Regions from separate parts of the Ochrobactrum sp. 19YEA23 genome, predicted to be linked through region 2. Evidence: riboswitches for the same ligand, from Rfam matches in the RefSeq annotation. Region 2 holds a riboswitch; the other holds the start of a gene.

Region 1 (6,611 bases), on a different contig from region 2:
GCGCAAGCCGACCCGAAGGCGCTCTTCATGCATTGCCTGCCTGCGCATCGCGGGGAGGAAGTGACCAACGAAGTGATCGACGGGCCGCAATCGGTCGTGTTCGACGAAGCCGAAAACAGGCTCCACGCCCAGAAGGCCATTCTGGCCTGGTGCCTGCAAGGCGCGTGATTGGAGTTTTCTGTGGCTGAGGATACCAGCAACGTTCATATCGAAGCCGAAAACGGCCAGTCGGGTCCCAAGCTCGATCTGGGTGATTTCGGCTTTGCCGGCGACGATGCCGTCGTGCCCTTCCAGGTGGAAGGGCTCGATGTGCGTGGTCGCGCGGTTCAGCTTGGCACGAGCATCGACGCCATTCTGAAGCGCCATAACTACCCGCAAGAAGTGGCCCGCCTGCTGGCGGAGGCGACGGTTCTGACCGTGCTACTCGGCACTTCGCTCAAATTCGAAGGCAAGTTCATCTTCCAGACCCAGTCCGACGGTCCGGTGGACATGCTGGTGGTGGATTTCAGCACGCCGCATTCGGTGCGCGCCTATGCGCGTTTCGATGAAGAGCGTCTGAAGGACGCCATCGCTGCAGGCAAGACTGAGCCGGAAGAACTGCTCGGTCGCGGCACGCTGGCCTTCACGGTGGATCAGGGCGCTTATATGCAGCGCTATCAGGGCATCGTGGCACTGGACGGCTCGACGCTCGAAGAAATCGCCACCACCTATTTCCGCCAGTCGGAACAGATCCCGACCGATCTCAAGCTCAGCGTCGCCAAGCTGGTCGAACGGGGTGCCGATGGCAAGCTCGCCGAGAAATGGCGCGCAGGCGGACTGATCATCCAGTTCCTGCCGGAATCGGAACTGCGCGCGCGCATTCCCGATCTGCCGGGCGGCGATGGCGACGATAATGAGGTCGTGCATCATCCGGTGGATGACGCCTGGGATGAGGCGCGGTCGCTGGTCGGGACCATCGAAAGCTCGGAACTGACAGATCCAACGATCGGCTCTGAACGGCTGCTCTATCGCCTGTTCCATGAACGCGGCGTGCGCGTTTTCAACGCCATCAAGGTGGTGGACGAATGCTCCTGCTCGCGTGAGAAAATCCAGGGCGTCCTTGCCGGTTTCACCGCTGAGGAAATTCAGGACAGCATCGAGAACGGCAAGGTTTCGGTGACCTGCGAATTCTGCTCGACCAGCTACGAGTTCGACCCCGCGCTGTTTGCGAAGTGATGAATGAGAATAATGAAAAAGCCGGGGCGGTTCAGGAGAGCCGCCCCGGCTTTTTCATGTCTGTGATGCAATTGCGGCTCTAGTTCAGCGTGCGGCGCTGCTCTGGCACATCCAGCGAGAAAGCCGGAATATCGACCTCGAATGTGTTGCCGGTCGGATTTTGCATTTGATAGCGGCCCACCATCACGCCGGACGATGTGGTCAGCGGGCAACCAGACGAATACTGGAACGAGTCACCCGGATCGAGAACCGGCTGTTCGCCCACGACACCGGCGCCGCGCACTTCCTCGACGCGGCCATTGGCGTCGGTAATCTGCCAGTAGCGCGATTGCAGTTGCACTGTGTCGGATGAATTGTTGGCGATGGTAATGCGATAGCCCCAGACATAGCGATTGTCTTCGGGGGCGGACTCGTCTTCCAGATAAAACGGCTCAACCGTTACTTCGATCCCCTGCGTCACCGCCCTATACATCGCATCCGCCTTTATCATGTGCCTGATGCCCACCTATCGCCAAAGTTGCGTTGGAGGTCAACGCGAAGCGGCAATCTGGACAGGGTCAGCGAGGCAGATTTTCTGCCTTTGGATCGTTCTTGCGGGGGATTGCAGCGAAAAGGTCACATTTTTTAAGACGAAACACCGTCTTTTGCGTGATCCCGAGAAGCTTCAGGATGAAAATGGACAGAAATCGAACGGATGATCCGGCCTGACGGAATCAGGCCGGGTCATCATTTTCTCTATTTAGCGAACCGCTGCTTTCAGCGCTTCTTCGACGTCTTCCATGAGATCGTCGGTATCTTCGAGGCCGACCGAAATGCGCAGCACGCCATCGGAAATGCCCAGCTCGGCCTTGGCTTCATCGCTGAGGTTCTTGTGCGTCGTGGTGGCCGGATGGGTGATCAGGCTCTTGGCGTCGCCCAGATTGTTGGAAATGCTGAACACCTGTAGCGCGTTTTCGAACTTGAACGCAGCTTCCTTGCCGCCTTCCAATTCCAGCGCGATCAGGGTCGAACCGCCCGTCATCTGCTTGGCGATGATATCGGCCTGCGGATGGTCGGCGCGGCCCGGATAGATAACGCGCTTGACGCCCGGCTTGCCTGCGAGAACGTCGGCCACAGCGGCTGCCGACTGCGTCATCTGGCGCACGCGCACGGACAGCGTTTCCAGACCCTTCAACATGATCCACGAATTGAACGGGCTCATGCCGGGGCCAGTATGGCGGAAATAATCCTGAAGCTCGGTTTCGATCCATTCGCGGTCGGAAAGCACGATGCCGCCAAGGCAGCGGCCCTGACCGTCAATATGCTTGGTGGTCGAATAGACGACGATATGCGCGCCAAGCTCCAGCGGCTTCTGGTAAAGCGGGGTCGCAAACACATTATCGACGATCAGCTTCGCACCGGCTTCATTGGCCACTTCGGCCACGGCGGCGATGTCGATGATTTCGAGCGTCGGGTTCGACGGGCTTTCGAGGAACATCACCTTGGTGTTCGGACGAACAGCGGCTTTCCAGTTTGCGATATCCGAGCCGTCGATGATCGAGATTTCCACGCCATAGCGCGGCAGCAAGGTTTCGACGATATAGCGACACGAACCGAACACGGCGCGAGCGGAAATCACGTGATCACCCGCCTTGACCTGACACAGAATGGCGGCGGCGACGGCAGCCATGCCGGAAGCCGTGGCACGGCCTTCCTCGGCGCCTTCCAGCGCGCACATGCGCTTTTCGAACATGTCCGTGGTGGGGTTGGCATAACGCGAATAGATGAAACCCGGATTTTCGCCCTTGAAGCGCGCTTCGGCGGCTTCGGCATCGGGGTAGAGGAAACCCTGCGTGAGGAACATCGCTTCCGACATTTCGGCAAAACCGGAGCGGAGCGAACCGGCGTGCACGAGCTGTGTCGCGGGGCGGAACTTGCGGGTAGTCTCAGTCGTCATTTTTCCAACCTGTCAAAAGCTGGTCGGCCGGGACGCCCAAAAAGCGTTTAGTGGCATCTCGGCGGCCAATAAAAAACCGGCCCAAAAGGCCGGTAACGAACCGCGGCCCTTTTTAGCGAATTCTTTAACGTGGCTGCAAGCCGGCCGGCCAAATCACCACGGAACACATTTTCATTATGCCTGTTGCGCAAGGTCGTCAATGCTAGAAGAACCAGATTCGCGGAAAAGCCTGCCTTGTTGGTTTGCGATTGGCTTCGATTCCTGCGGAAAACCCCGTTTCTCCGGGCGTGAAGGGTTGGCATCGGGCCTTCGAGTGGTCAAAGGTCTTTTGAAGAATTGCTCAGACTATGGAGTACGAGGTCGATGGCGCAAAAAGATGCGGGAATTCTGGCGGATGCGGATATCGCTGCGCTGTTCGAAAGCGGTTTGCTGGCTTCGCCGCGCCCGCTGGATGCCGACCAGATCCAGCCTGCGAGCCTCGATCTCCGCCTTGGCGCAAAGGCCTATCGCGTTCGCGCCTCCTTCATGCCGGGTCCCGGCACGCCGGTCATGGACAAGCTTGAGCGTCTCAAGCTGCACGAGATCGACCTGACCGCAGGCGCAGTTCTCGAAACCGGCTGCGTCTATATCGTGCCGCTGTTGGAAAGCCTTTCGCTGTCGCCGGAACTGTCGGCTTCCGCCAACCCAAAAAGCTCGACCGGTCGCCTCGACATTTTCACCCGCGTGATTGTTGATGGCGCGCAGGAATTTGACAAGGTGCCTGCCGGTTACAAGGGCCCGCTTTATCTGGAAGTCAGTCCGCGCACATTCCCGATTGTTGCGCGCACTGGCTCGCGCCTGTCGCAGATCCGCTTCCGCAAGGGTCGCGCCCAGCTGGATGAGGCGGAACTCGCCGCGCTGCATCATTCCGAGACGCTGGTGGCTGCTGAAATGCCGAATATTTCCGGCGGCGGCATCGCCCTTTCGGTCGATCTTTCCGGCGGTCCGGACAGGCTGATCGGCTATCGTGGCAAGCACCACACGGGCGTTGTCGATGTGGACAAACGCGCCGCCAATGATGTGCTCGATTTCTGGGAGCCGATCTATGATCGCGGCGCGCGCGAACTGGTGCTCGACCCGGATGAATTCTATATCCTCGTCTCGCGTGAAGCCGTGCATGTGCCGCCGCTCTACGCGGCAGAGATGACGCCTTTCGATCCGCTCGTTGGTGAGTTCCGCGTACATTATGCGGGCTTCTTCGATCCGGGTTTTGGCCATAGTGCTGCTGGCGGTACAGGCAGCCGCGCGGTTCTCGAGGTGCGCAGCCATGAAGTGCCGTTCATTCTGGAACATGGCCAGATCGTCGGTCGCCTTGTCTATGAGCATATGCTGAACCGCCCGAAGGCGCTTTACGGCACCGATCTCGGTTCCAATTATCAGGCGCAGCAATTGAAGCTTTCCAAGCATTTTCGTTGACGGCACGAGTAACTCCGCGCAGATATGTGACAAGGGCGGAGGAGAGCGACTGACGTGGCAAACGGAACGGGATTGGACACTAGCCGAAAGCCGGATTTACATAACGCGCAAGGCGAAGCCCAGCCGCGCAGGCTGTCGGTTGGCATTGTTGCGCTGCCGGGTTTTACGCTGACGGCGCTGAGCCTGTTTCTCGATCCTTTTCGCCTGGCTGCCGATGATCGCGACAAGAGCCGCCAGATCCGTTGCGCCTGGAAAATCTGCACGCTGTCCGGCGATCCGGTTGCGTCCAGCTCCGGCATGGTGATCGAACCGACGGCTCCCATCGGCGAACTCGACGAATGCGATTATGTCGCCGTCGTCGGCGGGGTGCTTGCCCAGTATCGGCCGCGCCAGCAGGCATTGATCGATCTCATCAAGCGCGCCGACAAACGCGGCAAGACCGTTGTGGGGCTTTGCACCGCCGCTTTCCTGCTTGCCGAGGGCAGCCTGCTCGAAGACCGCAATTGCTGTGTGAACTGGTTCCACCGCGACGATTTTCTCGACCTGTTCGACGGCTATACCGCCGACACGACCAGTCTGTTTCACCGTAGCGGGCGGCACTATACCTGCGCGGGCGGACTGGGAGCGGCGTCGCTGGCTCTCTCGATCATCCAGAACGAGATCTCCGAGGAACTGGCGCGCAAGAGTGCGTCGATCCTGATGATCCCTTACGAGCTGGTCCGTTCCGAACAGCCCGCGCTCAGCTTCAACGGCGTGCGCTCGCCGATGATCCGCAAGGCCATCCGCATTTTCGAGGAAACGCTGGAAGACCCGGTGCCGATGATCGACGTGGCGCGCAGGCTTGGCATTTCGGTACGACAGATGGAACGCGGCTTCCGGCTGGCGCTGGAACGCACGGCCTTCGAAGTGCGCGAAGAACTGCGCGTCAAGAAGGCAAAGGAACTGCTGGCCGAAACAGGATTATCGCTTCTGGAAGTGGCCGTCGCCAGCGGCTTTACCGACACGCGCAGCATGAACCGTTCCTTCTCGCGCCAGAAGCAGAAGGCGCCGCGCGATTATCGTAAGCAAAGATAGAGCCTGTTCCAAAAGTCGCCCTGTGTGGCTGCAAATGGCGATTTGAGATTTGCATTCGCATAATCTGATCCGAAAAGTCTGCAACTTTTCAGGATTATGCGAGGCTTCCGGTGCTCACGTACCCAAATGTACGGCTCCGCTCCGGTACTCGAAAATCACCATTTTCGCACACACATGCCGCTTTTTGATTCAGGCTCTTTAGGTTCAGACGCTCAAAACTTGCGGATGTCATCATCACAGCCTATGTCTTGCGCGATGAATCTGTCCGCATGGCGGAAATCGAGACGCAGGAGAGTTGCATGTCTGATGGTGTAAACCGTTTTCTTGGCGATACGCCTGCTCGCATCATTATCAAGCTGGTGCTGATTTCGCTGGTGGTCGGCGTTGTCATGAGCGCGTTCCACTGGACGCCCTATGACATTCTGTGGGGCATTCGCGATTTCTTCCTGCGCCTGTGGAATATGGGCTTCTCCGCCGTCGCCCGTTTTGCGGATTATCTCATTCTGGGCGCTGCCGTTGTCATCCCTGCCTTTATTTTGCTCCGTATCCTCAGCTATCGCAAATAGCAGATATTGGCAGCAGGTTAGGAGCATTTCCAGCAAAAGTGCGAAGCGGTTTTGCGTTGGACAATGCGGCAAATAAAGACATTCGGACGATGCAGCAAAAACAAGGATTTATGCTTTCCCGGCGCGGCTTTCTGGTGCTGGCCGGGGGCGCGGTTTCGCTCTCCGCTTTGCCGTTCGGCGCGGTTGAGGCAGCGACAAATGTGGTCAGCGCGGGCGATCCCACCGGGCTTTTCAACACCATCCGCAAGGCAAACGGCCTTTCGATGATGGCGACCGACTCCAAGCTGGAACAGGCCGCGCTTTTTCAGGCGAAGCGCATGGCAAGCTATGGCAAGATCGGCCACAGCGTGGGCTGGGGCAATGGG
Region 2 (6,611 bases):
AGAGCAGGCGCATGATGAACTGCCCGGCATGAGCGCCTTCATCAAGGCTGATGACGGCATGATCTACCACACATATTCCAGCTATGCGCGCGGTATCGAGGAGTGGATCAGCACGCTGATGATCCTCGACCGGGCACCGAAAGGGCGTAACGAAAATAGCACCATGCATTTCGTGAAACGCCACGATGAATATGCTGCGCCAGCGGCAAAGCACAGCTGTTGCAGCTGAACGCTGAATTCAAATTCTGGGAGGAATGACAATGAAAGACGGAGCATCACCGTTCGTCTGGTACGAACTCATGACTGAAGATGCCGCCGAGGCCGCGAAGTTTTACGGCAACGTCGTCGGCTGGAATACGAAAGACTCGGGCGTCCCCGGTGTAAATTATACCCTTCTTGAAGCGCCGGGCTGCGCCGTTGCCGGTATGATGGCGCTTTCCGATATGCCCAGTGGAGATTGTGGCGCAAAACCCGGCTGGCTCGGCTATATCGGCGTGGCCGATGTGGATGCTATGTCCGAGAAGGTTACCGCCGCAGGCGGCAAAATCCTGCAACCGGGCTATGACATTCCAACCGTCGGGCGGTTTGCCATCGTGTCAGACCCGCAGGGTTCCGTCTTTGCGCTCTTCGAGCCGAAAGACCCGCCTGAACCACCAGCCGATTTTGGTTCGCGCAAGGTGGGCCACCCCGGTTGGCATGAGCTTTATGCCAAGAACGGCGAAGAAGTCTTTGGTTTTTATGAGAAAGTGTTCGGCTGGAAGCTCTCTCGCGACTTCGATATGGGAGCCATGGGCAAATACAAGATCTTCAGCATAAACGGTGCAGACGCGGGCGGCATCATGACAGCCCCGCCAAATGTGCCCAATGGCTGGGGCTTTTACTTCATGGTGGATGGAACGAACGCCGCTGCTGAACGTGTCAAATCGCAGGGTGGCACGGTTACATTCGGGCCGACCGAAGTGCCGAATGGCGAGTGGATCATCCAGTGTCTCGATCCGAAAGGCGTGGCTTTCTCGCTGGTTTCAGCGACGCAATAAGGGGCACGCGCGAAAGCGCATGAAACCAGAGCGTCAGGCGGCTTCTGATTTTAAATCAGAAGTCGTCTTCGTGATGATAATGGCGCAGATAGGCGAATGCTGTTCCCACCAGAACCGGCAGAAGCAAGATTCCTGTCCAGAATATAATGTTGCTCATTTTCTCCCTCCCTGTTGCCCTCAAACCGAAACGATAGCCTGAGACAGTATGCGGGCACTTCGAACAACGCAGAAAGCGGACATTTGTTCCAGCCAGCATCGCTTGCGCGTAAAGCTATTGCCATAACGTCCGCGTTTGAGTAGAAGTGCGAATACATCAAGAGTTGGGGAGACGCCCAACGCCAACCTGCCGCTCCGGGCAAGGTGGTACTCCCTGACAAGGGAGGATGTGGCCAAACCGGCAACTATGCGGATAAAGCCACTCGCGTCTACCTGACAGAATTAGGGACCGACGCGATCATGCCGATAAAAATTCCTGACGATCTGCCAGCAACCAGTGTTCTCCAGGCCGAGGGCGTTATGGTCATGCGCGAGGCGGATGCCGTGCGTCAGGACATACGGCCCCTGCGCATCGGCCTGCTCAATCTGATGCCGAACAAGGCGACCACCGAAACGCAGATTGCACGCCTGCTGGGCGCGACGCCGCTTCAGGTGGAGCTGACACTCGTGCGCATTACCAATCACGTCGCACGCCATACCTCCGCCGATCACATGCTTTCTTTCTACCGTCCGTGGGAAGATGTGCGTGATGAGCGCTTCGATGGCTTCGTGATCACCGGTGCGCCAGTGGAACGGTTGGATTTTGAAGACGTCACCTATTGGGATGAGTTGCAACGCGTTTTCGACTGGACACTGACCCATGTGCATCGCTCGCTGAACATCTGCTGGTCTGCGCAGGCCGCCGTCCATCATTTCCATGGCATGGGCAAGTATGAATTGCCGGCCAAGGCATCGGGCGTCTACAGCCAGCAGAATCTTGCGCCGGCATCGCCCTATCTGCGCGGCTTCTCGGACGATTTCACCATTCCGGTTTCGCGCTGGACCGAAGTGCGCAAGGAAGACATTCCACACAATAGCGGCCTGAATGTTCTCGTTGATAGTGCTGAATCAGGCCTGTGTCTGCTGGAAGACCCAAACCATCGGGCGCTGCACATGTTCAACCATGTCGAATATGACACCACGTCGCTGGCTGATGAATATTTCCGCGATATCCAAGGCGAGCCAGAAACGAAGGTGCCTGCGAATTATTTCCCGGAAGACGATGCCACGCGCCCGCCGCAAAACCGTTGGCGCGGCCACGCGCATCTCCTGTTCGGCAACTGGATCAATGAAATCTACCAGTCAACGCCTTATGATCTGGAAAATATCGGCAAGAAGTGATTGCCTGTGAATAAAGAAAACCCCGGAATGGAAGTTCCGGGGTTTTTGTTTGGGATGAAGCGAACTCAGCTGCCGACGCGATCGAGCCAGCGATGCCATTCTGCTTCCGAACCATGGAACACGTTCAGGTCGATCTTGTTGCTCACGCCCTGAGACAGACCCGATCCCGAATATTGCCAGAACAGCCATGGGCGGCCCGGATACACCTTGGATGGGTGCTGGGCGACAGCGCGCAGCCAGAACGGGTAGTTGGTGAAAGCGCCTTTCAGATTGTCGTCATAGAAATCCGGAGCGGTGTAGATGACCGGGCGCTTGCCGTAATGACGCTCCAGCTTGTCCATGAAAACCTGCATCTTCTCGCGCACCTGTTGCGGCGACGGGCGACGACGGCAGGCGGAATCGCCGTTCCATTCCACATCGATCACCGGCGGCAGTGCATCGGGATCTTTTGGTACATTGCGGATGAACCAATCGGCCTGCTCGCTGGCAACGCGGCACCAGTAGAAGAAGTGATAAGCCCCGCGCTTGATCCCGGCTTCCTTGGCCTCTCGCCAGTTCTTGCGGAACATCGGGTCGAGATGATCACCGCCATCGGTCGCCTTGATATAGGCGAAGTTCGCGCCTTGCGTGCGCAGTTTCGGCCAGTCGATATCGCCCTGCCAGCGCGAGACGTCAACGCCGTGAACAGCGAGCTTGCGCGGCGATGCGCGACCAAAATTGATCGGCTTGGCATCACGGAAGCGGTGGCTGTAAATTCTGGAGCGGTCCTGTGCCGAGCGGGCTTGTGGTTCGAGACGCACTGCCGGATAGGCCGCAACCTGTGGTGCAGGCATGCGCGGCGCTGCTGCCTGCGGTGTCGGCACCTGGGGAACAGGGGCTGGTATCTGCGCGACGGGCCGTTCCTGCAAAGGTGCGCGCGGTTGGGGCGCAACGGGTGCAGGCGGCTGTACCTTGAACGGTCCGCCATCGGGAACAGGTCCCGCCCAGGCGAGCACTTCTTCTTGCGGCGGGAGAGGCTGCGCGCGCGGCGCGCTTGCCGTTTCGGTTACGGCTGCGGGCGGAACCGGCCTCACAACAGAACTGGTCATCTCCGCCGAGGGTTTCGGCTGGAGCATGATGCTGTCGATGCCGGAACTCGATGTGCAGCCCGACAGGGCGGCGCAAGCGAGCGCAATGGCAGACACGACCAAAGAACGCGAAGGCGAAGAACGCATGGGCACCCGTACTCAAAACAAATGGGCTGCAACGCTCTTCCGAGTCATTGCTTTGTTTAGAGTAGCGGCAAAAACTGAATCCAAAGTTTACGAAAGTGCTAACGCACGCGGTTCAAATTGAGCTTTCGAGGATTTTTATCAATGCTGTTGCAGATTTCTCCAGATGGGCTTCATCAAAACCTGAGAAACCGAGGATAAGCCCTTGTCGGGGTTGGAAAAACCTGTAGAGCGGTGAGAGCGGTTGAACGTTGATCCCGGCATCTGCGAGTTTTTCTGCAAGCGCCACATCATTTTGGTTGTCGGAAAGCGCCAACAGCAGGGTCAGGCCCGCAGGCGGCGCTTCGATCCTGAAAAGTGCCGGTTCACCGGGAGACAATGCCGCGATGAGCTTGTTGCGACGTGAGGCGTAGAGGCGGCGCATCCTCCGGATATGCTGGGCGAAGGCGCCGGTTTCGATGAACTGAGCCAGCGCGGGTTGCGCGAGAAGCGATGGCGGCGGTAAAAGCTCTTGTCGAAGTGTGCGAAACTTGTCCGTCAGTTGTGGAGGCACAATCAGGAAGCCGAGCCGCAAGACGGGCGAAAACACTTTCGAGAAACTGCCGATATAGAGAATGCGGTCGCGATCAAGCGACATCAAGGCCGGAAGCGGCTGGCCGATATAGCGGTGCTCGCTGTCATAATCGTCTTCGATGATGAATGCGTCGCTCTCGCGTGCCCAAGCGATGAGATCGAGGCGCCGGGCCAGTGGCATGGTGACACCTGTCGGATGATGGCGGGCAGGCGTTACAAATGCCGCACGCGCATGCATGGCGGCGTGCCGTCCCGCGGTCACCTCCAGACCATTGCCGTCGACGGGCACCGAGACGACGTCAATTCCCTGACCGCCAAGAATGTTTCGGGCGGGAGAATAGCCCGGTTCTTCCATCCAGATTTTGTCGCCCGGTGCGAACATGGCTTCACGGAGCAGAGAAAACGCGTCGGTGCTGCCGCCAGTAATCAGAATTTGCGCGGGGTCAACAGCCATGCCGCGCCATTCGTGCAGATGGCGGGCGAGGGCGGCGCGCAGCGGCAAATAGCCGAAAGGATCGTGCCCGTTCAGCAGGCTGGCGTCAGGGTTGCGCCAGATGCGCCCAAGCAGCTTGCCCCATTCCGCATGGGAAAAATGATCGCTGTCGAACACGCCTTGCTGGAAAGGCTGCGGGACACGCGCTGTCTTGGTTACGGTTTTTGCTGTTTTGAAAGTGCCGGTTGGCCCAGTTTTCAGTGTCACTTCCGGCAATTGAGCGGCTATGCGTGTGCCTGAACCATGCTTGCCCTCCAGATACCCCTCGGCGATCAACTGGTCGTAGGCTGCCAGCGCCGTGGCGCGAGACACGCCCAATTCTTCTGCGAAGGCGCGTGTTGATGGAAGGCGGCTTTCAGGCTTCAGCCTTCCGGTCAGAACAGCCTGCCTTATCTGTTCGGCCAGCTGCACCGCGAGCGGGGTATCGCTCGTCCGGTCAATGCCGAACTCCGGTATCGATGCGATAAGTGGCATGGTTCTATATCTTTTAAGTGGCTATTTTCAACATACCACTATGGCGGCATTTTGCATGTATTGAAAGTCCAAATGCAGACGGGAACGACCAGCATGATGAATGCCCCCACAGACAGAACCAGAATGAAACGCCTGCATGATCGCGGCCATTATGATGCGAACAGCGTGCATGCAATCATCGATGCGCAGCCGCTCGCCCATGTGGCCTATGTTTTCAATGGCACGCCCTATGTGTCACCGACGCTGGTATGGCGCGAAGGCAATTTCATTTACTGGCACGGTTCATCCGCTAGCCGCATGCTGGAAGCCTGCGAAGAAGCAGAAGTCTGCGTCAGCTTCGCGACATTGGACGGGCTGGTTCTGGCGCGCTCTGCCTTTCACCATTCCTGTAACTATCGTTCCGTGATGGCTTTTGGCACTGCGAAGAAGATTACGGATGTCGCGGCGAAGGAACGGCATTTGCGTAATTTCGTGAATGGACTGTTTCCAGATCGCTGGGAAGGGCTGCGCCCGATGATGGCAAAGGAACTAAAAGCGACCATGCTTTTGGAGCTGGAGCTGAACGAGGCGTCGGCCAAGGTTCGCTCCGGTCCGCCGAAGGATGATGAGGCGGATTATGCGCTGCCAATCTGGGCGGGGGTCATCCCGGTGACGACGCAGCTTGGCGAGCCGGTTGACGACGAACGCCTGTTGCCGGGCGTAACGGCTCCGCAAAACGTGCTGCAATTCGGCTATCTGGCGGATGCGGCGGAATAGGCAGCCAAAGTATCAGACCGCCGGGGCGTAAACGGAGCCTAGGCGGTCTTGGACCGTATGACGGCAAATTGATCGAGCGTCGGGGCAGCATCCGCACGATGCTTGACGCTTTCGATCTGCTTCATGAGTTCGGCGATCTTTTCCGGTTGAAAGACGCCGCACTCGTAAATCTGGATGATTTCACGAACCAGTTCGTCCTTCAGGGGAGAGGTAACCGGACAACAGCCGATGGCCGTGCAAGTCTGGATATAGGCTTGCTGCAACCTTGCCAGCTCATCGGCCTTGAACCGTCCGAAGTAATAGTCCCTCGAAAAAGGCATTCCATGCATTCCGCTATGCGACCCGTGGGAGCGGCCCACGCAAGTCAGTGTTCGGAAACTTACCAATCTGCTATGGCTAACTATAGCATATAACCGGAAACCCTAGCCGCCAATCGTTTACGTCTTGTAAAATATTTGTGTTTTTTGGAATATTTATTACGAAAATAAGTATTGTTTCAATTAATTATCCATCGCTTACTCAAGCCTGCTGTCACGGGAAGGTGATCAGCGCAGGAAGACGGTATTTGCCTCGGTCGTCATGGCCATGGCTTGCATGAGTGCCGCCGCGTGCAACAACCGGTCTTTCTCAGCGCTGCCTGCGGTCTCTGATACGGCCAGAATGCGCGTTGCACCGGCCTTGGTGGTTTTG

What was found. A riboswitch is a leader RNA that binds a small molecule or an ion and turns the genes downstream of it on or off. The one in region 2 is predicted to bind S-adenosylmethionine.
Region 1: it holds a riboswitch for S-adenosylmethionine, as region 2 does, so the genes downstream of both, QBD01_RS03150 (O-succinylhomoserine sulfhydrylase) here and metA (homoserine O-succinyltransferase) in region 2, are expected to answer to the same signal.

Annotation. Positions count from the first base shown of each region.
Region 1 is NZ_JASAMQ010000001.1:703,585-710,195, forward strand. Features, by position in the region: gene argF (ornithine carbamoyltransferase) at 1-168, shown strand, start outside; gene QBD01_RS03140 (Hsp33 family molecular chaperone) at 181-1,215, shown strand; gene apaG (Co2+/Mg2+ efflux protein ApaG) at 1,295-1,687, opposite strand; gene QBD01_RS03150 (O-succinylhomoserine sulfhydrylase) at 1,955-3,151, opposite strand; SAM riboswitch at 3,242-3,321, opposite strand; gene QBD01_RS03155 (2'-deoxycytidine 5'-triphosphate deaminase) at 3,515-4,606, shown strand; gene QBD01_RS03160 (GlxA family transcriptional regulator) at 4,679-5,680, shown strand; gene QBD01_RS03165 (DUF6460 domain-containing protein) at 5,980-6,246, shown strand; gene QBD01_RS03170 (CAP domain-containing protein) at 6,336-6,611, shown strand, end outside.
Region 2 is NZ_JASAMQ010000003.1:445,126-451,736, forward strand. Features, by position in the region: gene QBD01_RS10990 (thioredoxin family protein) at 1-229, shown strand, start outside; gene QBD01_RS10995 (VOC family protein) at 261-1,037, shown strand; SAM-I-IV-variant riboswitch at 1,343-1,452, shown strand; gene metA (homoserine O-succinyltransferase) at 1,494-2,414, shown strand; gene QBD01_RS11005 (GH25 family lysozyme) at 2,480-3,628, opposite strand; gene QBD01_RS11010 (hypothetical protein) at 3,528-3,749, shown strand; gene QBD01_RS11015 (PLP-dependent aminotransferase family protein) at 3,741-5,165, opposite strand; gene QBD01_RS11020 (pyridoxamine 5'-phosphate oxidase family protein) at 5,259-5,921, shown strand; gene QBD01_RS11025 (hypothetical protein) at 5,960-6,241, opposite strand; gene QBD01_RS11030 (FUSC family protein) at 6,467-6,611, opposite strand, start outside.